2 linked regions of the Paraneptunicella aestuarii genome follow. The main gene of each other region encodes a partner of the protein of the gene in region 2 in a complex. Links are inferred from orthologs where the notes say so. Each region holds a gene or a part of one and is shown on either strand. Other genes may lie near its edges.

What was found. The genes of interacting proteins can lie anywhere in the genome.
Region 1: the proteins of sbcB (region 2) and KIH87_RS01440 are in contact, whole or in part, in a crystal structure (PDB 3C94), measured with the Escherichia coli proteins. The link is inferred for Paraneptunicella aestuarii from one-to-one orthologs.

What each region holds. Positions count from the first base shown.
Region 1 is NZ_CP074570.1:338,112-343,737, reverse strand. What follows is about bases 2,748-5,626. They hold KIH87_RS01440 (single-stranded DNA-binding protein), read right to left. Parts: upstream 4,524-5,626; coding sequence 3,972-4,523; downstream 2,748-3,971. Other genes in these bases: KIH87_RS01430 (MFS transporter), read right to left, coding at 5,116-5,626; KIH87_RS01435 (DUF3392 family protein), read left to right, coding at 4,771-5,103; KIH87_RS01445 (phospholipase D-like domain-containing protein), read right to left, coding at 2,748-3,744. In the rest of the region: KIH87_RS01460 (SDR family oxidoreductase), read right to left, coding at 1-82; KIH87_RS01455 (hypothetical protein), read left to right, coding at 739-921; KIH87_RS01450 (N-6 DNA methylase), read left to right, coding at 918-2,546; more of KIH87_RS01445, read right to left, coding at 2,593-2,747. UniProt on the Escherichia coli protein: Plays an important role in DNA replication, recombination and repair. Binds to ssDNA and to an array of partner proteins to recruit them to their sites of action during DNA metabolism. Acts as a sliding platform that migrates on DNA via reptation.
Region 2 is NZ_CP074570.1:2,824,458-2,832,781, reverse strand. What follows is about bases 3,183-6,013. They hold sbcB (exodeoxyribonuclease I), read right to left. Parts: upstream 5,400-6,013; coding sequence 3,966-5,399; downstream 3,183-3,965. Other genes in these bases: KIH87_RS10815 (DUF342 domain-containing protein), read right to left, coding at 3,183-3,901. In the rest of the region: lysC (lysine-sensitive aspartokinase 3), read left to right, coding at 1-204; KIH87_RS10825 (helix-turn-helix transcriptional regulator), read left to right, coding at 573-848; KIH87_RS10820 (glutathione peroxidase), read right to left, coding at 1,530-2,015; more of KIH87_RS10815, read right to left, coding at 2,246-3,182; KIH87_RS10805 (isoaspartyl peptidase/L-asparaginase family protein), read left to right, coding at 6,025-6,990; KIH87_RS10800 (CBS domain-containing protein), read left to right, coding at 7,145-7,573; ATP-dependent RNA helicase HrpA, read left to right, coding at 7,685-8,324. UniProt on the Escherichia coli protein: Degrades single-stranded DNA (ssDNA) in a highly processive manner.

The sequences.
Region 1 (5,626 bases), 2.5 Mb from region 2 along the record:
AGCCACGCTGTGCAAATAGCAAAGCCGTTTTAGCCCCAATCCCCCGGCTACTACCCGTAATTAACGCCACTTTATTTGTCATGAACATCCTTGAATTAATGTATATAAATTTAGGTTATTGACACTAACACATATGAAAGCAACAGCCATCACCAGACATGGTCGGGTTTAAACAATCAATCAAGATGGCAACAATAAAAAAGGCTCCACTAATGTTTACACATCAATAGAGCCTTTCTCTAAAATTTATACTTTATATCAAATGGTTAATCAGATTCATTTGAAAATAAACTAACAGCATAGACCTTGCGTCATTTAGAACGGTAATGCATCGAAAAATGTGTAAAGTTTTCGTGTGTGTGACACATTGCATCCTTGGCTTTGTTTTTCCTTATTATGTTACCGCTGCAAAAAGATTTCTTAGCTAAAATGCTATTTCCATCTTCGTAGAATACAACTCTTGTCAATTTTAGCTACCGATATGTTTCTGTTCTTTACGCATTTAAAATATCTAAGTACATACAATCTGGACTTATATTCAGTATAAGATCCCCCGTTATCGTATCAATCTATCCTCTCAAACAATACAGTCGATATCTTTCGCTTACCTGATGATGGTTAAACACCACACTACCTTTCGTTGCACAATAAACAAACCCAAAACACAACTTACTTATGTGCTACATGTAATAAATATGATATAACTAACATAAGTAACTTACATTACAGTGAATGGTTATGGCAAAAGGTGATTCGGGCCGTGTGGTCCTTGAGATTGATCCGGACTTAAAACGTAAGCTCTACGCGGTATTAGCGTTAGAGCAGAAAACGTTAAAAGAGTGGTTTACCGAGTCTTCATCGTCTTATGTGAAAAAAAGACTCAAGGCTGAGCTGGATAGTTTCGGGAGTGATAAAGAGTGAAGTTCAAAGCAGACCAGACAACCCAAAAGCTCAGGGGTGGCTACTATACACCAAAATCTTTGGCTGATTATGTTACAAGTTGGGTATGCTCAATAAATCCCGAACACATTGTAGAACCTAGTTGTGGGGATGGCGTCTTCTTACAAAGCATTGCAGAAAAAACACTCAATGAACACATACAAGTCACCGCATATGAATTGTTCGATGTCGAAGCTGAGAAAGCCAGAGCAAGAGCCGCTAAATCAGGGTTACATAATGTTCAAGTAAACGAAGGTGACTTTTTGGATTGGGCCAATCTTGCATTAATAGAACAGGCACATCCCTTCGATGCTGTCGTAGGTAATCCACCGTTCATCCGTTATCAGTTCCTTGAAAAGGAATTTCAGCTGAACACAGAACGGGTATTTCAAACACTCGGTCTTAAATTCACTAAACACACCAATGCGTGGGTGCCTTTTATCTTGGCTTCTATTTCATTATTACGTCCAGGTGGTCGACTCGGCATGGTCATCCCATCGGAGATTGTGCATGTTTTACACGCGCAGTCGCTACGTACTTACCTTGGTACCGAATGCAGTAAAGTTGTCATCATAGACCCTCAGGAAATTTGGTTCGAAGGTACACTGCAAGGTGCAGTGATAATTATGGCTGAAAAGAAAATAGATTTTCATGAGCCAACTCAAGGTGTCGCCATTGAGAGTGTGCGCGGGTTTGATTTTCTGGAAACTGAGCCTAATCAACTCTTCGAAAACGCCGTCGGAATAAACGGTGAGACTATCGCAGGAAAGTGGACTAAGGCTCTGTTCTCACCCGAAGATCTGGATTTTTATAATGGCATTTGTCAACACGATAACGTCCACCTCTACAGTGAAATTGCTACTGTAGATGTTGGAATCGTTACTGGTGCAAACAAATTTTTTCTAATTGATGACGAAACGGTAACGCGACACAAATTACATAAATACGTGCATCCTATGTTTGGGCGCAGTGAGCACTGTAAAGGTGTCATATATGACAAGGCACAACACCAGTCAAATCGTGATTCAGGAAATCCAACGAACTTTCTTCTTCTTGAGGACGAGCTCGACACCTATCCCGATAGCGTGAAGCAATACATCGCTCAGGGCGAACAGGAAGAATTACACAAGCGCTACAAATGCCGAATCCGCAAACCTTGGTACAAGGTGCCTTCTGTTTATGCTACCTCTATAGGAATGCTTAAGCGCTGCCACGATGCACCACGTTTAATTTCCAACCAGATTAGTGCATACACCACTGATACAGCTTACAGAATAAAGCCGCTGGGTAATGTTGAGCCCGAGACTCTTGTGTATTTCTTTATGAATCCAATCACTGCAATTTCTGCTGAGTTGAACGGGCGTTATTATGGTGGTGGTGTATTAGAGTTGGTGCCATCAGAAATTGAAAAGTTATGGCTACCTATTCCTGATGGAGTTGAAACGCAGTTAGCACTCCTTGATGAGGAAATTAGAACACTGCCAATGGAAGAGGTATTACGCAGAAACGGCTATCGTGTGTTACAGCATATTGGTTTGTCTCAGCAAGAGGTCGAGAGGTTAGTTCAAATTTGGTCTTGGTTCCGGGATCGGAGACAGAGAAAATAGTCAGGGTAAATGAGGCGTCTAGTATACCTGACACCTCTAAACACATTTAGGTGATTTCTATCTGGTAGTTACTATCACCCAAATAGTAAAGAGCCATATGCTTACCTAGCAGTCCTCTCTGAGCGATAATTGCTTTTGCAGTTCCCCAGTGAATCTGAGTCATTGAATTGTTCTCCTTGTACGTTGGCGTGTCCGTTTTCGAGTTATGAGTCAGACGCAAATTGTAATAACCATTGGATATACCATTAATAATAATTTCAAAATTGGCAGTTGCCCTTAATAGATGACGCTTGCTGAGTCTGGCATCAGGTGTCCAGGTAAGTCCTGCGAACACGATATCTTTGAAATAGTGCCGCTGATCAATACCGCCGAATAGACCTTTCTTCAAATACATAGACCCTGTTGCATTAGTATTGCTGCCAGTAGGGATATTCAAATCTCTTTCCGTTAATTCTTTGCTTGCCCAAACTAATCCAGTAACAGGAGCGACCTGCGGATTTTGCGGGTTGGGGGCGACTTGAACAGGAAGAAGTTGCGGCAACGCCTGAGGCTTTCTGCGATGTATTGGCAATGAAGGGATTGCAACTGACCGCCCGCCAGGAGACTTGGTGCCAGTAACAGAAGCCCCCTTCTTGACACTTTCATCTTCCAACCGCCCTTCACTTACGAGATCGTCTAACTGATTTCCTGTGGTGATCTGAAAAACATTCAGTGGGTATTGACCAATCAAGGCTCTGAATGGATCGACCAGTGTCGATACATACTGGCTATCATCATGCTCAGTTAAATCCAATTCTACCTTTGTACTCACTTCTACGTTACCGCTAAGCCCCCTCCCTGTGAGATTCGCGCTCCCCACAATAACGGTGGCTTGTTGATCGCCGATCGCCGCATAAAGTTTCGGATGGAAAAGGCTTGCTTGTGTCCCCATGTCAATAACATAAGGATGTACACCGATTGCCAAGAGTTTGGCTAATGCCTGTTTAGAGGTTATTCCGTTGGATATGCCCACAAATACTTGAGCTATATTGTTCTGTCTATGTAGCGCCGCCTCAATTTTTGATACTCCCGCTTCCTTCACAAATGCCACACTGATAAATAAGTCGTTTGCCCACGGGGAGTCAATTAAGTTATTTATTGCATATTCATGGTCATGATTGGGAGCAAGACCCTGTGTAAGTGCAAACACTTTTGCCATCTAACGCATCCCTAAAAGTCGTCATTATTTTTATTCACATTGTTGCTTAACAACATTTTTGTTTAGACGATCATCCTAGCGTCTTGCTGCATTAAGTACAGAGAAATTATATACCGTAGCGAATAGACTCCTTTGCAATTACCCCAATTGACTTTAAGTCAATAAAAACAAAAAGCCGCTTAAAAAGCGGCCTTCAAAAAAGTCTACATTCTTAATCCTATTACGGATCAGAACGGAATATCGTCGTCAAAATCGAAGTCTGGTTCTGACATTGGTTGATGAGGCTGTTGTGGAGCCTGATTAAAACCACCGGGTTGTTGAGCAGGTTGTCCCTGGTTCATATTACCGCCGCGCTGTGGTGGCATTTGCTGGTAAGATGGCTGTTGTGGAGCTCCACCGCCCATCCCCTGGTTTTGTTGATAACCACCCGCACCACCTTCAGTACGACCGCCCAACATTTGCATGTTTTCAGCAACAATTTCGGTAGAGTAACGATCCTGACCGTTTTGATCCTGCCACTTACGCGTTTGCAGTTTTCCTTCAATATATACCTGTGAACCTTTGCGCAGATACTGGCCTGCGATTTCCGCTAACTTACGGAACATGACAACACGGTGCCACTCGGTTTTTTCAACAGGCTGACCTGACTGATCTTTCCAGCTTTCGCTCGTCGCGATACTAATGTTGGTCACTGCATTGCCATTCGGCATATATTTTACTTCAGGGTCTTGTCCCAAATTACCGACCAGAATAACTTTATTTATTCCCCTACTTGCCATGGTTGCTCCTAACTCTTTAACCATCAGTGCTAAAACAATGAGAGGCAAGCGGCCAATCTTTGTCCAAGCTTTACTTTTTAGATTTGCCTCGAATGATAACGTAGAGTGAGGTCTGTCGGAAACCTAATTAATAACTTAATTATCGGACATGATAACTAATGCTCTCGATATGGTTGCCAATTTCCCCACGCTATTAGATGATCCGGCTACCTTATTCGACTTTCATTGTGTTTTGCCCAGGAAAATTATGGATTGGCTTTTTTCTCTTAATAGTGACGCGTCTAACTGGCTATGGAATTACCGCAATGTGCTAGTCACGTCCTGGATCGCAGTGCTACTGGTTTTGTACGGCGATAACATCAACCGACTACTCAAAAGAGCGATGCAGCCTTACCACTACATATTACGCATGTTGTCTTTTGTTTTACTCTGCTCATTTGGCTATGGATTACTTGCCAATTATGGCGAAGTGGCTGTGAGTAAATTGGTTGGATTACCAGATAGAAACTGGTTTGCGGGAATGGTTATCAGTATTTATTTCGTATTGGGTATTTTGGCTGAGCGCAAAAATCAGGCTTAGTCCGCAACCATTTTATGAGGCTGACTCAGGATTCGCTATTTTGCGCGCTTGTTGCAAATCGAATACCTGAGAATCCACTTTCAAATAAACGGCAGATTCTTGCGGCACTATTGTGAAATCAATAATGCCATCAATATTGCCAAACAGCTCTCGCAGCTCTTCGGTGGAAACACCCGGCAAATTATAAGCCAATGTATAACGTTTTAAATGCTGGGCTCCCTGAAAGCCAACAAACATAAACAGCCACAATACACACATGCCTGTGGCAGTAACAAAAACCGTGTGAATATCGAAATGTCCGGACAGATACCCTGACAACACTCCACCTAAAAAAGCACCAAAGAACTGGAAGCTGGCATAAATGCCCATCGCAGAACCTTTCTGCCCAGCTGGCGCAATACTGGAAACCAGTGCCGGAAAATTCGCTTCCAAATAGTTAAATGCAGAAAAGAACACCCAAACAAAGAAGAACAGGAACAAGGCTTTTTCACCATGCCAAGCCAAACCGCTACATGCCATCGCC
Region 2 (8,324 bases):
GAGCAGGGATTATCATTAATTGCAGTTATTGGAAATCGACTTCAATCGGTTAATGGTGTAGGTGGGAAAATCTTGTCTGCCATGGATTCTTATAATTTGAGAATGATTTGTCATGGAGCAAGTCCGAATAATTTATGTTTTCTGGTTTATGCTGAAGACGCCGAAAGAATTGTTGAAAATTTACATCAAAAATTATTTGAATAGTCTGTTAATTTCATAAAAGGAGTCCTGCGCTCCTTTTTTTGCATTCCGTATTTTAGTGCTATTTTATTTTGTTCTACATGTTGTTTTTTATTGTTGTTTTTCTTTGCTTTTTTTATTTTTTTTGTTTTGTTGTTTTCTCTTATTTTTCAATGATAGTCTCTTTTTTCTTTTTTAATTCAAGTTTTAATTTTTATTGAAAACAAAAAAATATCCTATATGTGTTTAATAATGTGGTGATATAGTGATACACTTTTTCGCGCATTTAATATCTTGACGGTAATATTTCAACTCTATAAGATGCGCTCATTATTTCCATATGGAACACTATTTTGTTTCATTAACTTTTTAAAGAAAAAGCTTATATTACAATGGTTAAACATCGTTTTACCGGCGACAATTTGCGAGCCATGAGATTACATGGGAAAAAGACAACCATTGAGTTGGCTAAAATCGCAGGGGTTAGCAGACAGACTTATAGTTCTTGGGAATGTGGCGTTGGAAAACCCCGGTATGATCAGTTTTTACTTATTGCTAGTGCATGTGGTTTAACAAATGTGAAAGGATTGCTGAACGAAATGGCTGTTATTGTTCAAGAACACATTGAGAAAAATGCAATCGAAGATACAAAGGGATTCGAAGACTAAATATTGGCTTTTTTGGCTGCGAGAGAATAATCTAATTACTTTTGTAGCCTTTTCTTTCTACACATTTTAATTAGATCATAGAAAATAATTTCCTTCTGTTATGCCATCCAGTTTTTATCTGCTGCTTAAAAAAGCGAACTTTATTTAAAAGTGTCAGGTTTTTCTGACATCAACTTGTATATCATCCTCCAAGTCTCATTTCGTTGTCTTGTTTTTTTGTTAGGTGATAAATTTTTGTTTTCTAGCATTATTTGTTGAATGGAAAGTATCGAAAATCACTAGTTTACCTACTTTGAATGAATAACCTTGTTAGCGTTAAGGTAACATCGCTTGCCTCAAAAAAGTGTTTAGCTCTCTTCATTGTAGGGGGGTTTATATTGTTGATGTTATTAATTGGATGGGAGGTTTGTATGGGAATTCGCTCCGAAATGACAGGTTGTCACTTATTGAAAAATAAGCATTTTTCAGACTCTGCGAATTTAAATTATTTGAATTACCCTCCAAACTGTTTGGGTCATGGACGGGCCCCCCAGCTCAAATTTAATTTGGGCGAACGTCCATGACCTATTTTGATAATGCTAATTAAATTCTTTCGGCTTTTTTATGATTTTATAAAAGAAATTATTCATGCTATGTATATTACGTATGTAATAGTTAATTGTTTATTAATGAGATAAAGGTTTATTTTTCAAGCTCTTCTTTTATGTCATTCTCAAGTTTCTCAGGTGCAGTCTTTGGAGCATATCGTTTTATTACATCTCCTTTTTTACTAACTAAAAACTTAGTGAAATTCCACTTAATCCCTTCACTTCCAAAAATTCCTGGAGCGTTTTTCTTTAAATATGAAAATAAAGGTGAGGCATTATCGCCATTAACTTCCAGCTTTTTGAATAATGGGAATGAGACATTGTAGTTAAGGCTACAGAATTGAGCGATTTCCTTATCATCACCTGGCTCTTGATGCCCAAATTGATCACATGGAAACGCAAGTATTTCTAAACCTTGCTCATGATATTTATCATATAATTTCTGTAATCCTTCATATTGAGGTGTAAAACCACATTTACTTGCTGTGTTAACGATCAAAATTACTTTATCGGAATAATCAGATAATGCCTGTTTTTCTCCATTATTTTTAACTACGTCAAATGAGTAAATGTTGCTCATTAAATATTCTCTCTCTATTGGAAGGCGATTGATTAACTGTAAAAAATAACGTATTCATAGCAGTTATGCCATGAAATTTACGACGGAATATTGATGATACTATGACGAACTAGCAGAAAGAGAAATTTTAAAAAGTAGATAGGTAAGGGAAGTTTAATTGAATTGTATTATTAAGATTTATAGCGGGTAACAGCGGGCACTGTATTGCCCGTTGTTATCCACACATTGGATTAATAAATGGGTTCGTATTGCCATTGATGCTCATAATAATGGATCTTGGCTTTGGGATACTCTCGTTCAGCTCTCCAGGTACGATTATTTAGCTTGACCACGACACCAGGATATAACCTTTGAGTAGCAAACAGGCCAATTTCTTCAGTGTACTGTTCTTTAGCCTTTTTCATTTGTAGCGCTTTTTCTTCCAGCCACTCCATTAATTGCTTTTCATTATTGTATAGAGTGACAGCTTCTATCACTTTGTCTGCAAGTTCAGCTGGTATCTTCTTACTTTTAATAAAGGCTATCTTGTCTTCGTGACGTTTAAAGTTGCGTTGGATCTGTTGCACCATTTCGTCTAATTGTTCTTTCTTCTCAACCAGCATATTGAAGCCAGAGCTGAAATCAATCGACAATGTGCTACCTGAAACAGCGCCTAATGTACCCGCTCTAATCGCGTCTTGACTCTGGATCTCACAAGCGAACAGATTACCGTTAGGATTGTCTACCGGGCCAACAATAACACTTCCTCGGCAAACAATGCGGCTGTAGGCCAGTTGGCGTCCAATGGTTACATTACCATTGCACATAATATCCAAGCCCTGCCCGTGTTGGACGTGAACGCTGCCCTGAGCAATTAGCGACGTGCCAAATTCTGTGTTGGCTTCGTTAACTTTACCCATTGCCCCTTCGGTAATGATAATATCGCCGCCAGCTTGGATAGTTGCTGAGTCAACAAAACCGTTGATGGTTACATCCCCGGTAGCCACAATTTTCATTTTTTCTGTAACGTCACCGTTGACCAACACTGCGCCATCATAATTGATATTTCCCGTACCAACGTTACAGCCCTTGCAAATAAAGGTATCGTCTACCCACATCTGCTCATTTTTAAATTTCGGCATGCCGTTGATTTCTGATAACAACAGATTTTCATCGGTATCGCTTAGTTTGGTTCCTGAGCCGGGCTTAAAGGCTACCCATTGTCCTTGCTGGCTCTCTAGCGGGGTGTTGGTGACAGTATAACCATCTCTTCCTAATGTTGGTGGTAGTCGACGAGAAATCGGGGTACCCGCTTTAACACAGATAATTTCCCCCAAATTACGCATATCAACTTTCGATTCGTCTACACGTTGAGGTCGTAATATACGTTCCAGTGCATTAGGAACCAATGGAACAACTCTGGAGTTTTTACCGTGACGAGCAGGAAGCCCTTTGGCGACCAAATCTTCAACGACTCCACCAGGAGCAACTTGCTTAACCTCGGCAAGCAGTAATTGCATACGTTTTCGGCTTAAACCCCGAACAATTCCTGCATCTTTCGCAAGCTTGTTCAGGTCACTAATAGTGATATGTTTACCTGCGTTAGGAGCGGTGATGCTCAAATAGGCCTTCATTTCGTCTTCGTCCATTGCGAACCTTGCAATGGCATCACGACGTTCCGCAACACGCTCTATAATTTCATTATTTTTTGACGCTTGCTGAGCAATCTTGAGTGAGCTGGCGGCACTGGCAATGGCATCTTCCATAATGAAGAAGTTTGCATACTCACTATTTTTGACAAAGTTATGCAGTGCCTGCGCATCAACCCTGCCTTTTACTTGCCCAGGCTTGATAGTTAGCACAACATCTTTGTTATTTTCTTCTAGTCTGAGGGAGATGCCTTCCATAAACTATTCAATCGTTAGTTAACTTACTAGTGTAAGTATCGGCCATTTTTTAATTTATTGAAGTTTATAGTTGCTCGGCATAACGATACAAGTCTTTTATTATGCTTATTTTTTTCTGATCTTGTTGATAAGTGTCCGCAAGAGCCTCCAATTCATGTAGAAATGACTCTAAATTGATCGATGCAGGTGAAGTTGGATCGGTTAATCGATAGCGACGATGAGCTTGCCATTTTTGCATTTCTGATTCTGAAAAGGTGTCGGGAAAGTTACGTCCTCGATAGTAGAACAATAATCTATTTAATCTTGGGTCATCAAAGCTGTTAGTAAAATTACTGAGTTGATACTTATCGCTTTGGCGAATTTGCTCCATTTTAGCTTTGTCGCTGTGATTAAAAAATCCGCCAGAATATAAGGCAAATTCAGCATCAGATTCTTGAGGATGATCTTCTTGTTCAAACACGGCGCTTAATTTTTGTTGCAATCCGGTGAAAGAACGAAGTTTCTGTAAATTATCCAGACATATCTGACGATCAATATTGAGTCGCTCAGCATGTTCTGGCGTTAATGTTTTTGCGGGGGCAATGACCGGGCTCTTATTGCTATGTAGTAACTTGAGAGGTATGCGTGTTTCATTTTCCTGTAGTTCTGAATTTGGCGTGTAAAGTTTTGCTTTTATTTCTTCTACGCTTAATTCAAATAGTGGCTCAGGCGGTAGTGCTAAATTCACACAGATAGTTGCATTACTATTTACCGGGTGAGGGCTGATTGGCACTATCCAGGAGCAACATCCATTCGATGCTGGAAACCTTGAAGAAATATGAACCAGTGGCTTCATATTAAAACAATCAATCTGGCTATTTACATTTTTCTTGAAACGTAGCGAGAACACATAGTCGTATAATTTAGGCTGTTTGGTCTTAATGAGCTTGGCTAATCCAATTGTCGCTCGTACATCTGACAACGCATCGTGAGCATCGGCATGGATGATGTTATTGGCTATGCTTAATTGCTCAAGCTTAAAGCTGGGCGTTCCATCTTCTTTATATACCCAATTAATACCTTCTGGTCTTAACGCATAGGCGGCTCTTACTAAATCAATAATATCCCAGCGACTGTTACCGTTTTGCCATTCACGAGCATAAGGATCATGAAAGTTACGATAGGCAGTGAAACGCGTCATTTCATCATCAAATCGAATACTATTGTAACCCGCGCTACAAGTTCCTGGCTGGCTCATTTCAAAAAGAATTCGTTGTATAAAATCAAATTCCAATAAACCATCTCGTAATGAGCGTTGTGGAGTAATACCAGTGATCAAGCAAGCCTGAGGGTGGGGAAGACAGTCATTAGGGATTTGGCAATACCAATTCATTGGAGCGCTAATCTCATTAAGATCAAGGTCAGTTCTAATTGCTGCGAATTGACTGGGATGATCTTTATGGGGATCCGCCCCCCAGGATTCATAGTCGTGCCATAAGATAGAGGCTTGTTGTGTCATGTGCTATAAATGTCCTGTTTAGTTGAGCTGGCTAGTGATTTGTGATGAGTTGGAAGGGACTATTCTACGTTGTTATTAAGATAATCGCCAAGCCATGAACCAAGGCCGTTCCATGATTTCTTGATTACATATTAATTACGTGAATGTGAAATTTAATGACCGTTGAAAAGTATTTTGTAATGGTTTTGAAGTATTTATGAAATAAGTGGTCATCCAGTGTTTAATATTTCATCATATGTGGTTATTATATGCGCCTACTGGATATGCTAGCCAAGCTTGTTTTGTTTGCCTGGATTCAAAAACAAAGAAGCAGTACTGAAGCTGACAGTGTTAATTGTGTTACCTCTTCAAGCCCCTTCGTGGGGCTTTTTATATCCTCCTGTTTTAATTCAATAATTTCATGTAGATTAAGCTACTTTAAATGTAAAGTTTAGCGTTGGAACGCCACCAGAATTGTATTGGATGAGCTGATTTTGACGATATTGTTTACTGGTATGTAGGCTTTTATTGAAAGTCTCAGGCTTTATCATTTTCACCAAAGGTTTCAGATATGAAAAAAATGTCACCTCGATTGCTGATGTCATTTGGGTTATTAATTTCTGGCTATTGTTTTGTTAAGGCATCTATGGCCGCTGATATGGCCTCAGCAGAGGGGAACAAACAGCCGATTGCTTTTGCCATTCATGGCGGCGCAGGAACCATTACCAAAGCTAATTTAAGTGAACAGAAAGAGGCGCAAATCAGAGCCAAGTTAACGGAAGCTGTAAAAGCTGGCTATGGGCAATTAAAAGAGGGGTACTCCAGCCTGCAGGCGGTTCAAAGCGCTATTACCATTCTGGAAAATTCGCCGCTGTTCAATGCAGGTATTGGAGCCGTTTATACCTATAATGGAGAGCATGAACTTGACGCATCCATTATGGATGGCAAAACACTCAACGCTGGTGCTGTTGCTGGTGTAAAACGCATTAAAAACCCCATTCAATTAGCGTTTCAGGTGATGGAGCATTCCAATCATGTGATGTTGACGGGTACAGGCGCTGAAGAGTTTGCTGAATCCCGAGGTATTATGTTTGCCGACAATCATATGTTTGATTCTCAAATTCGCTATGAAGCGTGGGAAAAAGCCAAGGCAAAATCAGAAGCGGATAAGCAAGCTTTTTATTTCAAATGGCCAGATTATAAGTTTGGTACTGTTGGTGCGGTTGCTTTGGATAAAAATGGCAATTTGGCTGCAGGAACATCGACTGGCGGTATGACGCTAAAGCGTTACGGTCGAGTGGGGGATTCTCCAATTATTGGTGCGGGAACTTATGCAGACAATGCCAGTTGTGCAGTTTCTGCGACGGGGCATGGAGAATTCTTTATTCGTTACAATGTGGCTGCTGATATTTGTGCCAGAGTGAAATACAAAGGTGAATCGGCTGAGAAAGCTGCAAACGATGTGATACATAAAGTATTGAAACCCGTCGGTGGTAGTGGCGGAGTAATTGTGTTGGATAACAAGGGTAATATTTCAACACCATATAATACAGAAGGTATGTATCGCGCAAGTATTGATCAAAATGGTGAAATAATGGTCGGTATATATTAAAAATTGCGCCAGATCACGTGAAGCACTGGGAATAAGCAAAAGTAGCGAGTATCTTTAAACAAGACACTGTTCCAGGGAGTTGTATCAAGGCTAGCAATGGCTGGTATGGAAGCTATATAAATTAAAACCTGAAACCATGTTATGGGGGTACAGGATGGAATCGTTAAGAGTTAAACATTACTTAAATTCACGTCCGGTCACATTTACCACAGAAATGCCTGTGGCTGAAGCCGTTGAAAGATTGGTTCAAAGTCATCAGACCGGCGGGCCGGTTGTTAATGAGTGTCATGAGCTGGTTGGTTTTTTGTCTGAGCAAGACTGTCTTAGACAAATGATTGAATCCAGTTATTATCGCGAGCAAGTTGCTCGGGTTAAAGACATCATGCGCACTGAAGTATTAACGGTAAAACACTATGACTCTGTGTTGGAGCTTGCCCAAAAGATGATAACTGAAAAGCCCAAGGTGTATCCGGTTATTGATGATGAGGGTACTTTGATGGGAACCATTAATCGTTCACAAGTGCTCAATGCTATAGATATTCAACTCAGGGATGGGTATCGCAAACGTAGCCAATCAGCTTAATTCGTTTTCAATCTACGGTTTTATTAGCGCTCTTGTTCAAGAGCGCTTTACCCTGTTGATAAAATTCTCTAGGATCGGCGGCATTATTTTTCAGGTAAGTGAACGTAATTCTTGAGTCAATCTGCATCTTCTCGCCAGGCATCCCAAGCATTAGCAAGTAAGCCTCTTTTGGATTTAACAAGGGATATCTCTCGCTGTCTTACTCAAGACAGGCACCGCATTCAGCAGTTAAGAAAACAGCTTAAGCAACAATTAGGTGATGAAAAACGTATTGAGTTGCAAAATAAGCTCACGGCTTTGTATGAAGCTTCTACTCAGCAGTATGAAGCGCGCAGAGTGTCCGTGCCTGAGATTATTTATCCTGAATTACCTGTCTCGGAAATGAAAGATGAACTGGTTGAAGCCATTAAGCATAATCAGGTAGTGATTATTGCAGGTGAAACCGGTTCAGGAAAAACCACTCAGTTACCTAAGATCTGTCTTGAAGCCGGGCAGGGTATTGCGGGGGTTATTGGTCATACGCAGCCAAGAAGACTCGCTGCTCGTAGCGTCGCAACTCGTATTGCTGAAGAATTAAAGGTGCCTTTAGGGAGTGAGGTAGGGTTTAAGGTTCGTTTTAGTGATCAGACTCAAAGTGATTCGCTCGTTAAGTTAATGACTGACGGTATCTTGCTCGCCGAAATTCAGGAAGACCGCTATCTCAATAAATACGACACGCTGATCATCGACGAAGCTCACGAACGTAGCCTGA